2 regions of the Streptomyces uncialis genome follow, and region 2 is predicted to be linked to the other one. Evidence: riboswitches for the same ligand, from Rfam matches in the RefSeq annotation. Region 2 holds a riboswitch; the other holds the start of a gene.
The links. Region 2 has a riboswitch for cyclic di-AMP ahead of OG711_RS06450 (M23 family metallopeptidase). Riboswitches for the same ligand answer to the same signal wherever they lie in the genome.
Positions count from the first base shown of each region.

Region 1: another riboswitch for cyclic di-AMP. It lies ahead of OG711_RS16165 (transglycosylase family protein); the one in region 2 lies ahead of OG711_RS06450 (M23 family metallopeptidase).

Region 1 is NZ_CP109583.1:3,925,767-3,930,671, forward strand. It holds gene eno (phosphopyruvate hydratase) at 1-281, opposite strand, end outside; gene OG711_RS16165 (transglycosylase family protein) at 1,700-2,455, opposite strand; cyclic di-AMP (ydaO/yuaA leader) riboswitch at 2,460-2,651, opposite strand; gene OG711_RS16170 (transglycosylase family protein) at 2,826-3,971, opposite strand; gene OG711_RS16175 (cytochrome P450 family protein) at 4,091-4,905, opposite strand, start outside.
Region 2 is NZ_CP109583.1:1,620,013-1,624,917, forward strand. It holds gene OG711_RS06440 (STM4011 family radical SAM protein) at 1-360, shown strand, start outside; gene OG711_RS06445 (SGNH/GDSL hydrolase family protein) at 380-1,171, opposite strand; gene OG711_RS06450 (M23 family metallopeptidase) at 1,394-2,359, opposite strand; cyclic di-AMP (ydaO/yuaA leader) riboswitch at 2,362-2,482, opposite strand; gene OG711_RS06455 (tyrosine-protein phosphatase) at 2,940-3,737, shown strand; gene OG711_RS06460 (DUF6126 family protein) at 4,484-4,645, opposite strand; gene OG711_RS06465 (helix-turn-helix domain-containing protein) at 4,642-4,905, opposite strand, start outside.

The DNA.
Region 1 (4,905 bases), 2.3 Mb from region 2:
ATGGCCTGGTCGATCAGGCGCTGCTCGGTCGCGTCGTAGCCGACGAGCTCCGGGCCGATCTGCTCGATGACCGCGAGGACTGCCTTCTCGACGCCCTTGCCGCCGTAGCGGTTGGGGTCGCCGTCACGCAGCTCCAGGGCCTCGAAGGCGCCCGTGGACGCACCGGACGGGACGGCGGCCCGGCCGGTGCTGCCGTCATCGAGGCCCACCTCGACCTCGACCGTGGGGTTGCCTCGGGAGTCCAGGATTTCCCGGGCTACGACGACGTCGATGGACGGCACGAGCATCTCCTTCTGGGATGTGACGCGGGTACGCGGGGCCGGTGGTCCCGCCGCACCTGAGCCTAACGGCCTGCGGGGCGTCGGCCACTCAGCGGGCCGCCCTGTGGACAAACGGAAACCAAATTGTTCCGTGATCAAACAAATGGGGGGACGGAGGATCATCCGAGCGGGTCGCCTTCGCTTGCGCTTCCGAGGATTTCCTGTGCTGGGCGTACTTGTTCCCGTGCGGGTACGTCCGGGGGTGCGCGGTTCCCTGCGGGTCGCCTTCGCTCGCGCTTGCGAGGTCTGCCCGGGTGGGCGCACTTGTTCCCGTGCGGGCCGCCCGTGGGTGCGCAGTTCCCCGCGCCCCTGGGTGCTGCCCCCTTGCGGTCGCTCTTCGGGTGCGGGTCCGCCCTCGTCTTTGCGCAGTTCCCCGCGGGTCGCCTTCGCTCGCGCTTGCGAGGTCTGTCCGGGTGGGCGCACTTGTTCCCGTGCGGGCCGCCCGTGGGTGCGCAGTTCCCCGCGCCCCTGGATGGTGCCCCCTTGCGGTCGCTCTTCGGGTGCGGGTCCGCCCTCGTCTTTTGCGCGGTTCCCTGCGGGTCGCCTTCGCTCGCGCTTGTGAGGTCTGTCCGGGTGGGCGCACTTGTTCCTGTGCGGGCCGTCCGGGGGTGCGCAGTTCCCCGCGCCCCTGGGTGGTGCCCCCTTGCGGTCGCTCTTCGGGTGCGGGTCCGCCCTCGTCTTTGCGCAGTTCCCCGCGGGTCGCCTTCGCTCGCGCTTGCGAGGTCTGTCCGGGTGGGCGCACTTGTTCCCGTGCGGGCCGCCCGGGGGTGCGCAGTTCCCCGCGCCCCTGGGTGCTGCCCCCTTGCGGTCGCTCTTCGGGTGCGGGTCCGCCCTCGTCTTTTGCGCAGTTCCCCGCGCCCCTGGGTTTCTTGTGCTGGGCGTACTTTTCCCGCACAGGTCGTTCGTGGGTGCGCAGTTCCCCGCGCCCCTTTGGGGGCGCCCAGTTGGGGCCGGCGATCAGGGTGCGGGCTGTCAGCGACCGGGGCCGGGGTTCAAACCACCCTCCTCGCGGACTCGCTCGGCTACGGGAGGGGGTGGGCGGGAATCTCTGCTCGCAGACTCCGATGCTCTTCAGTCCGGCAAGGACACGTCGTACCGAGCGTGTCGGATCGAGGACGGAGAATCCCGACCGGCACCGACCCGAAGAACCGACCGGACGCGCCCCCAAGGGGCGCGGGGAACTGCGCGAAACCCACGGACGACGGCACAGGAACGAAGTGCGCCCAGCCGGACAGACCTCGGGCCCGGCCAGCGGGGGGGGGAGCTCCGGAAAGGGGGCCGCCCCGACGCGGGCGGGTGCGTCGGGGCGGGCTTCCCGGCCGGGGCGGGGTGCGGCCCGGCCGGGTGGGGGATGGTTCAGGGAACCGGGGGTCCTGGGATCAGGACAGGTGGAGCTGCTGACCGGGGAAGATGAAGTCCGCGTCGTCGACGATGTCGTCGTTCAGCTCGAACAGCTTCTGCCAGCCACCCTTGACACCCTCGGCGTCGGCGATCGCGCTCAGCGTGTCACCGGTCTTGACCTTGTACTCGCCGTCGCCCTTCTCGACCTTCTTGCCGGTCGGGGTCTCGATCTTCTCGGCGGGCGCGGCGGGCTTCGGCGCCTGGCTCGGCGCGGCGGCCGGAGCGCGGTCCTGCGAACGCGAGGCGCGCTGCTCGGTCTCCTGCTGCGGCTGCGGCGCGGGAGCGCTCTGCTGCGGCTGCTGCTGGGGCTGGGTCTGCTGCGGCTGCGGCTTCGGCTGCTCGGCGGCGCCGCCACCGTACGCGGCACCGGACAGGCCGACACCACAGCTCGGCCAGGCACCCTTGCCCTGACCGGCGAGGACCTTCTCGGCGATCTCGATCTGCTGGGACTTGGTGGCCTGGTTGGCGGTGGCCGCGTACGCGGTGCCGCCGAAGGCCGCCCAGGTGGAGGCGGAGAACTGGAGGCCGCCGTAGTAACCGTTGCCGGTGTTGATCGACCAGTTGCCGCCGGACTCGCACTGGGCGACGGTGTCCCACTCGGACGCGGTGGCGGCGGAAGCGGTGCCCGCGGCCATCAGCGGGGCGGCGACGGCCGCGCCGGTCACACCGGCGAGGGCGACGATACGGGTGGCCTTGCTGGGCTTGCGGTGCTTGCCCTTGCCGGAAAGCAGCATGAAGTCATCCCCTCACCGACGCCTACGAGGTGAGCTGTCGGGTTCGGGCCGAATGAGTTGCCCGGCCGCGCGTCTGGCGCGCGGCTCCACCCCTAGCCGGTCGGCTTCCGTGTCCCGCAGTCCTGTCGACTCCGTGAACGGTCGCGCCCGGCGCTTACCTTGGGTCCCCCGCTCCTGCCTACGGCGCTTTACGCGTCGAGTGTTCCCGAGCCTCCGTCGGCAGGATTCGGCGTGACGGCGATCGGTGCCCGCAGTGGCGAGCGGTCCTGACCGTACGCATGGGCGCGGCCGGAATTCAAAGCTCACCCCGGCCGGTGAGACTCATGTCTCACTTCCGCCCCATGCGCCAAAAGCGGACATTCAGTGCGAACTACAGCTTCTTCTTGGCTGTTTCGGGCACCAGATCAAGGCTCTGGCCAGGCAGGATCAGGTCGGGGTCGGTCCCGACGGTCCCCTTGTTGCCGTCATAGAGGGCGCTCCAACCACCCTCGACACCCTGGGAGTCGGCGATGTCCCACAGGTTGTCGCCCGACTGCACCGTGTACGACTTGTCCAGTTCGTCACGGGTTGTCCCGCCGCGTGAGGCATGTCGTCCGGCCGGGTCACCGGCACGGGAGTCGACGGCCTCCTCGGTCGCCGGGCCGCCGCGGTGGCGGCCCGCGCCGGTGTCCTCACCCGTGGCCGGGTCGGCGGTCGCGCTCGGCGAAGCACCGTCCGTCGACTCCGACTTGGGGGACTCGTCCGGCGAGGTCTCGGCACCGGTCGGCGCGGTCGTCCCGTCGGTGCTGCCCGTACCGCCCGTGCTCTTGCCGGCCTCCGGCTCGTCCGTGGCCGTGGCCGTGGCGTCGCCCGCCCCGGTCGTCGGGGCGGCGGACGGGGACGCGTCCGTAGCCGCCTCCGTGGCCGTACCGGTCTTCGCGGCGCGCTCCTTGTCGCGGGCGTCGCCCTTGGCGCCGAGCCCGCGGGGCGTCGTGTTCGTGGCGGAGCCCGACGTGTCGGACGACTGACTCGGCGAAGGCGATGTCCCCTTCTTCCCGGACGTACCGGACGAAGGGGCCGGGGTGGCGGCCTTGCCGTCCGAACCGCCGGGCTTCGCCGCGGCGGACGGCAGGACACCCGGGTCGACGTCCGCGGGCGGGGCGTCCTTGGTGAGGCCGACGGAGACACCGCAGCCGGGCCAGGCACCGGGACCCTGTGCGGCGAGGACCCGCTCCCCGACGGTGATCTGCTGGGAGCGGCTGGCCTGGTCCGGCCCGGTGGCGTAGGCGAGCCCGCCGTACTCCGTCCAGGTCTCCTGGGACAGCTGGAGCCCGCCGTAGAAGCCGTTGCCGTCGTCGGCGCTCCAGGCGCCGCCGCTCTCGCACTCGGCGAGCCGGTCCCAGGTTCCCGCCTCAGCGGCGGTGGCACCGGTCGCGCCGAGCAGTGGAATGGCGATCGCCGAGCCGGTGACCCCGGCTGCGACGACCAGAGCGGGTGCCTGACGAGGGCGACGGTGACGACCGTTCCCGGAGCGCATACGGGGGCCTTTCGTGGGACGTCAGGGGCAACGCGGCGGGTGGGGACCGCCGGGTCGACGTGAACGTAGCGGCTCTCGAACGTTTGTCACAAGTCGATGCAGCGCAGATCACGTGGAAGTCACGGAGCTGACATACCGTCAACAGCTGCGTTCCGGACAACCGGTGAGAAGCTGACGGGCAGGGTCCGCAGGCCCCGCATGATGAGCCCGCCGCGCCATCTCAACTCCTCGGGCGCCGCCGCGAGTTCGAGGTCCGGAAGCCGTGTCAGCAGGGCCGCCAGCGCGATCTGTCCCTCCATCCGGGCGAGGGGCGCGCCCAGGCAGTAGTGGATGCCGTGGCCGTAGCCGAGATGCGGATTCTCGCGGCGCGTCAGATCGAGGGTGTCGGGGCGGTCGAATCGCGCCGGATCGCGGTCGGCGGCGGCGAGGACGACGAGTACGGGGTCCCCGCGCCCGATGTCCTGCCCGCCGAGCCGCAGCGGCTCGGTGGCGAAGCGCCAGGTGGCCATCTCCACCGGCCCGTCGAAGCGCAGCAGTTCCTCCACCGCGGTGGCGAGGAGAACCCCGTCCCCGCTCCCGTTCCCGTGTCCCCCGCCGGCGCCGCCGGCGCCTTCGCCGCCGGTGAGCGAGCGCTGGAGCAGGGCGCGCTGCTCGGGGTGGGTGAGCAGGGCGAACGTACCGTTCCCGATGAGGTTCACGGTCGTCTCGAACCCGGCGAACAGCAGGATGAACGCCATCGCCGCGGCCTCGTTCCCGCTGAGGTGCTCACCGTGGTCGGAGGCCCGGATGAGACCGGAGATCAGATCGTCGCCGGGGTCGGCCCGCTTGCGCTCGATCAGGTCCACGAGATAGCCGCGCATCTTCTTCACCGACCGGGCGACCCCGCCGCGCGGACCGCCGCCGTGCCGGATCATCATGCCCGCCCAGTCCCGGA
Region 2 (4,905 bases):
CTGTGGGTGAACGCCGCGGAGGGGCACACGTACTCCGACGAGGAGGCCGACCGGTGGACGGCGCTGGACCCGCTGTTCCCGTACAGCCGTCATCCGCATCGCAGCGCGGGGCTGCCGTGCCGTACCGGTGAGTCGGTGGTGTCGGTGGACGGTGACGGCACGGTCCGCCGCTGCCACTTCGTCCCGGCGGAGCTGGGCAATCTGTACGACGGCTCCTACCGTGCCGCGCTGGCGCCCCGGCCCTGCCCGCTGACGCTGTGCGACTGCCATATCGGGTACGTGCATCTGGAGACGCTGCCGCTGTACGACGTCTTCGCGGGCGGGGTCCTGGAGCGGATACCGGCCGGGCCGGGCGGCTGAGCCGGGCCGGGCGGCCGGGTCACAGGGGCAGCAGATCGGGGCGCTTGGCCTCCACATGATCGCCGGAGGACTCGCCCCGCAGCCGCCGCCCGATCCAGGGAACGAGGTACTCGCGCGCCCAGTGGATGTCGTCGCGGCGCACTTCGAGGGTGCCCCGGGGCGGCAGCGGGGGCCACGGCTGGTCGGGGTCGGCGGGGACCTCGACGCCGAGCACCTGACCGGCCCGCAGGGCGACCCGGGTGTGGCCCTCGGCCGAGAGATGCAGCCGGTCGCCGTCCCAGGCGCGGCGGTCCTGCACGGTCCGCAGCGACCACAGGTCGAGGACGGGGCATCCGTAACGGTCGGCGATGGCCCGGACATGACCGTTGTAGGTGGCGATCTTGCCGCGGAACCGCCTCAGTACGGGGATGTCACGGGTGTCGAAGCCGGTGGTCACCATCACGGTCGCCACGGTTCCGGTGAGGTCCGCGACGGCGCGCTCGAAGCGTTCGGCGACCTCGTCGGGGTCGGTGCCGGGCCGGATGATGTCGTTGCCCCCGGCGCAGAACGTCACGAGGTCGGGGGCGAGCCGCCGGGCGCGGGGGATCTGCTCCGCGACGATCTGGTCGAGGAGTCGGCCGCGTACGGCGAGGTTGGCGTACCGGAAGCCGTCCTCCGCCAGCCGGTCGGCGAGGAGGACCGCCAGCCGGTCGGCCCATCCCACGAACGCTCCGCCGGGGCCGGGGTCACCGACCCCTTCCGTGAAGCTGTCGCCGATGGCCGCGTAGGACCGGAGGGGGTGCGGTGGGGGGAAGGTCGACTGTGCGCTCACGTCGGCCCATCTTTCACGGCGGGCCGTGACCTACGCCACCGTAATAATGCGCTGAGGGGGGTTGACGGGACGTGAGAAAGGCCATGCCGCTGTTTTGCGCCGGGCAGGAATAGCGGGCGCCCCCGACGACAGCGCGCCGCTCACTGTGCGGTGGCACGCGAACGGGGCCGTATCCGCCGATACGGCCCCGTTCAGGGATGCGGCCGGTGGCCGCGGGAGTCGTCAGATGCCGACGCCCTTCGACCGCAGGTAGGACATCGGGTCGATGTCGGAGCCGTAGTCGGGCGAGGTACGGATCTCGAAGTGCAGGTGCGGCCCGGTGCTGTTGCCGGTGGAACCGGCGAGACCGATCTGGTGGCCGCCCGTGACCGACTGCCCGGCCGAGACGGTGAGCTGCGAGAGATGCGCGTACTGCGAGTACTTGCCGTCGGTGTGCTGGATGACGACCTGGTTGCCGTACGAACCGGCCCATCCGGCCGACACCACGGTGCCGGGGCCGACGGACTTCAGGGGCGTACCGGCGGGCACGCTGAAGTCGACACCGGTGTGGTAGCCGCTGGACCACATGCTGCCGGAGGCGCGGTACCCCGTGCCGACACCGGAGTCGACGGGCCGGGTCCAGCCCGAGTCGGCCTGCTCCGGGGCGGCGGCCTCGGCGGGGGCGGCCTTCGGGGCGGCGGCCTTCGGGGCGGCGGCCTCGGGCTCCGCGGCCTTCGGCTGCGCCTTGGGCGCGGCGGCCTTGGGCGCCTGCGCCTTCGGGGCCTGCGCCTTCGGGGCGGCCGGCTTCGGCGCGGGGGCCTCGGGCGCGGCAGCGGCCTTGGCGCCGATGGTGAGCTTCAGTCCGGGATGGATCAGGCCCGGGTCCGAGCCGACGGTGCCGCGGTTGTCGTCGTAGAGCCGCTGCCAGCCGCCCTGGACGGCCTGCTCGTCGGCGATCTTCGAGAGATGGTCACCGACCTTGACGGCGTACGTCCTGACCTCGGAGGTCTTGACGGCGGTCCGCTCGGCGGGGGCCTGTACGGCGTTCTGGGCGCCGGTCACGGCCGGGGCGGAGTGCGGGGTGGCCGCCTCGGCGCCGGTGGCGCCGATCAGCGGCAGGGCCAGGGCCGCGCCACCGGTTCCTGCGACGGCGATCGACCTGGCTATACGGGTGGACTTGGGACGGCGGTGCTTACCCTTCGCGGGCATGACGTTTTCCTCTCCGGCGCCTGCGAGGTGAGCTGTCGGGTTCGGGCTGGAGATGCCCGGCCGCGCTTTCACGCGGCTTCACCCCGAGCCGGTCCGGTTGCCCGGACACGGCGTACTACCTGTGGGTTCCCCGCTCCTGCCGGTGTCGGGTGACGTTGCGGACCCCGGACGGCGGCAGGACTAGGCGTCCGCCCGGATTGAGCGTGACGCTAGGCGAGCGGGCTCGCCGTGGACAACCAAGACCCCCGGGGCGACCGGCCATTCCTTGATCCAAGGCCGGATTCCCGGTCACCCTGCGTCGACCGCGGAGGTCAGCGGGAGGCTCAATTCCCGGACGGTGAAAGGGCGCCCGGGAGTCCTCGTCCGACACCCAACGTGACAATTATGATCCCGGTCACGGGTATCCGGACCAGGGCACTTTATTCCGGGGCCAGTTCAACTTAATGCCACTAAACAGACATAGAGCATCATCAACCCTTTATCACCACTTGGGGTCTGATCATCCGATGACTGGATGTCGTATCGTCGGAATCGCGCTCGTCGGCGGAGGTGCCGGCGGCGGACCGGGAGGAGCCCCCGCGTGACGCAGCAGATCCCGTCGACCGAGCCCGAACTGACCGGAGTCCGCAACTTCCGTGACGTGGGTGGCCTGCCGACCACGGACGGCAGGCGCGTCCGCCACGGGGTGCTGTACCGCAGCGGGCATCTCGCCCAGGCGACCGCGGAGGACAGCGACTACCTCGCCTCGCTGGGGCTGCACACCATCTTCGACTTCCGCGACTCCGCGGACCGGGGGCTCGACGGTCTCGATGTGGCACTGCCGGGCGTCCGCAACGTGAACGTACCGCTGAGCGATCCGGCCGACGGTACGGAGTTCTGGCAGATGGTCCGGCAGGGGGATCTCGCCCAGCTCCGCGAGCACCTCGCGGAGGGCCGCGCGGCGAACCGCATGGTCGAGGCGTATCGGACGATCATCGAGGAGCGGACCGCCGAGCACGGGCGGGTGCTGCGGTCGCTCGCGGACGGGAGCGTGCCCGCGCTCATGCACTGTGCCGCGGGCAAGGACCGCGCGGGGCTGTCCATAGCGGTGACGCTGCTGGCGCTCGGTGTCGAGCGGGACGCCATCGAGGCGGACTACCTCAAGTCGAACGCGGCGCACCGGCGGTACCGGGTGCGGCGCAGCGAGGCCGCGGTGGACGGGTACGCGCCGGAGGTCATGGAGCTGTTGCGCCCGCTTTTCGACGCGCGGGTCGAGTATCTGGCGGCGGGGTTCGACTCGATCGACCGGCGCTGGGGCAGCACCGAGGCCTACCTGTCCGACGGCCTCGGCCTCACCGCCCCGGACCGTGACCGCCTTCGCGACCGCTTCTTGGCGTAAGGGTCTGTCCGGCTGGACGCACTCCGTTCCTGTGCCGTCGCTCGTGGGTTTCGCGCAGTTCCCCGCGGGTCGCCTTCGCTTGCGCTTCCCAGGTCCGTCCGGCTGGACGCACTCCGTTCCTGTGCCGTCGCTCGTGGGTTTCGCGCAGTTCCCCGCGGGTCGCCTTCGCTTGCGCTTCCCAGGTCTGTCCGGCGTGGCGCACTTCGTTCCTGTGCCGTCGCTCGGTGGTTTTGCGCAGTTCCCCGCGCCCCTTTGGGGCGCGTTCTGCTTGTTCTTCGGGTCGGGGCCGGTCGGGATTCTCCGTCCTCGATCCGACACGCTCGGTAACACGTCCAGCGGAGCTACTGAAGAGCATCGGAGTCTGCGAGCAGAGATTCCCGCCCACCCCCTCCCGCAGCAGCGCGACTGCACGAGGAGGAGGGCGAACAGCAACATCAGGCGGCCGAGGCGCCCCAAAGGGGCGCGGGGAACTGCGCATCCACCGAGCGACCCGCACGAACGGGGTGCGCCCACCGGGGCCGACCTAAGGGGCGCGGGGAACTGCGCGAAAGACGAGGGCCGACCCGCACCCGAAGAGCGACCGCAAGGGGGCACCACCCAGGGGCGCGGGGAACTGCGCACCCCACGAGCGACCCGCACAGGGACAAGTAGGCCCAGCACAGGAAACCCGGGGGCGGGGCTCACCGGGGGGGGCCGTAGGTGAACCGGGGCGAGGGGGGACGCCCGCTGCCGCCCGACCGGTCAGGTCACTTCGCTCCGGCCTCGAACAGCAGCCAGATGAACCCGGCGACGGCGTGTCCCACCGCCACATAGATGATCAACCGGATCCAGATGCTCCGCGGCATCTTGTCCTCGATGTTCTGCCGGGACGGCGGACGCGGTTCCGTGGGCTGAAGGGGCTCGGTCATCGGAGGTCTCCCAGGGTGTGGCCGTCGGCCGGGCCCAGACACAGCGCGGTGGACGGACTCTGCAACAGGGTGTGCACGAAGAGGAGGTCGGTCCCGTCCTCGTCGGCGGCGCCGATCCGGTGGGGGGTCAGCGAGTCGAAATGCGCGCTGTCGCCGGGCGCGAGCACATGCGTACTGTCGCCGAGTCGCAACCGCAGCCGCCCGGAGAGGACGTACAGCCACTCCTCGCCGGGATGGACCCGCACGATGTCGCCCTGGGT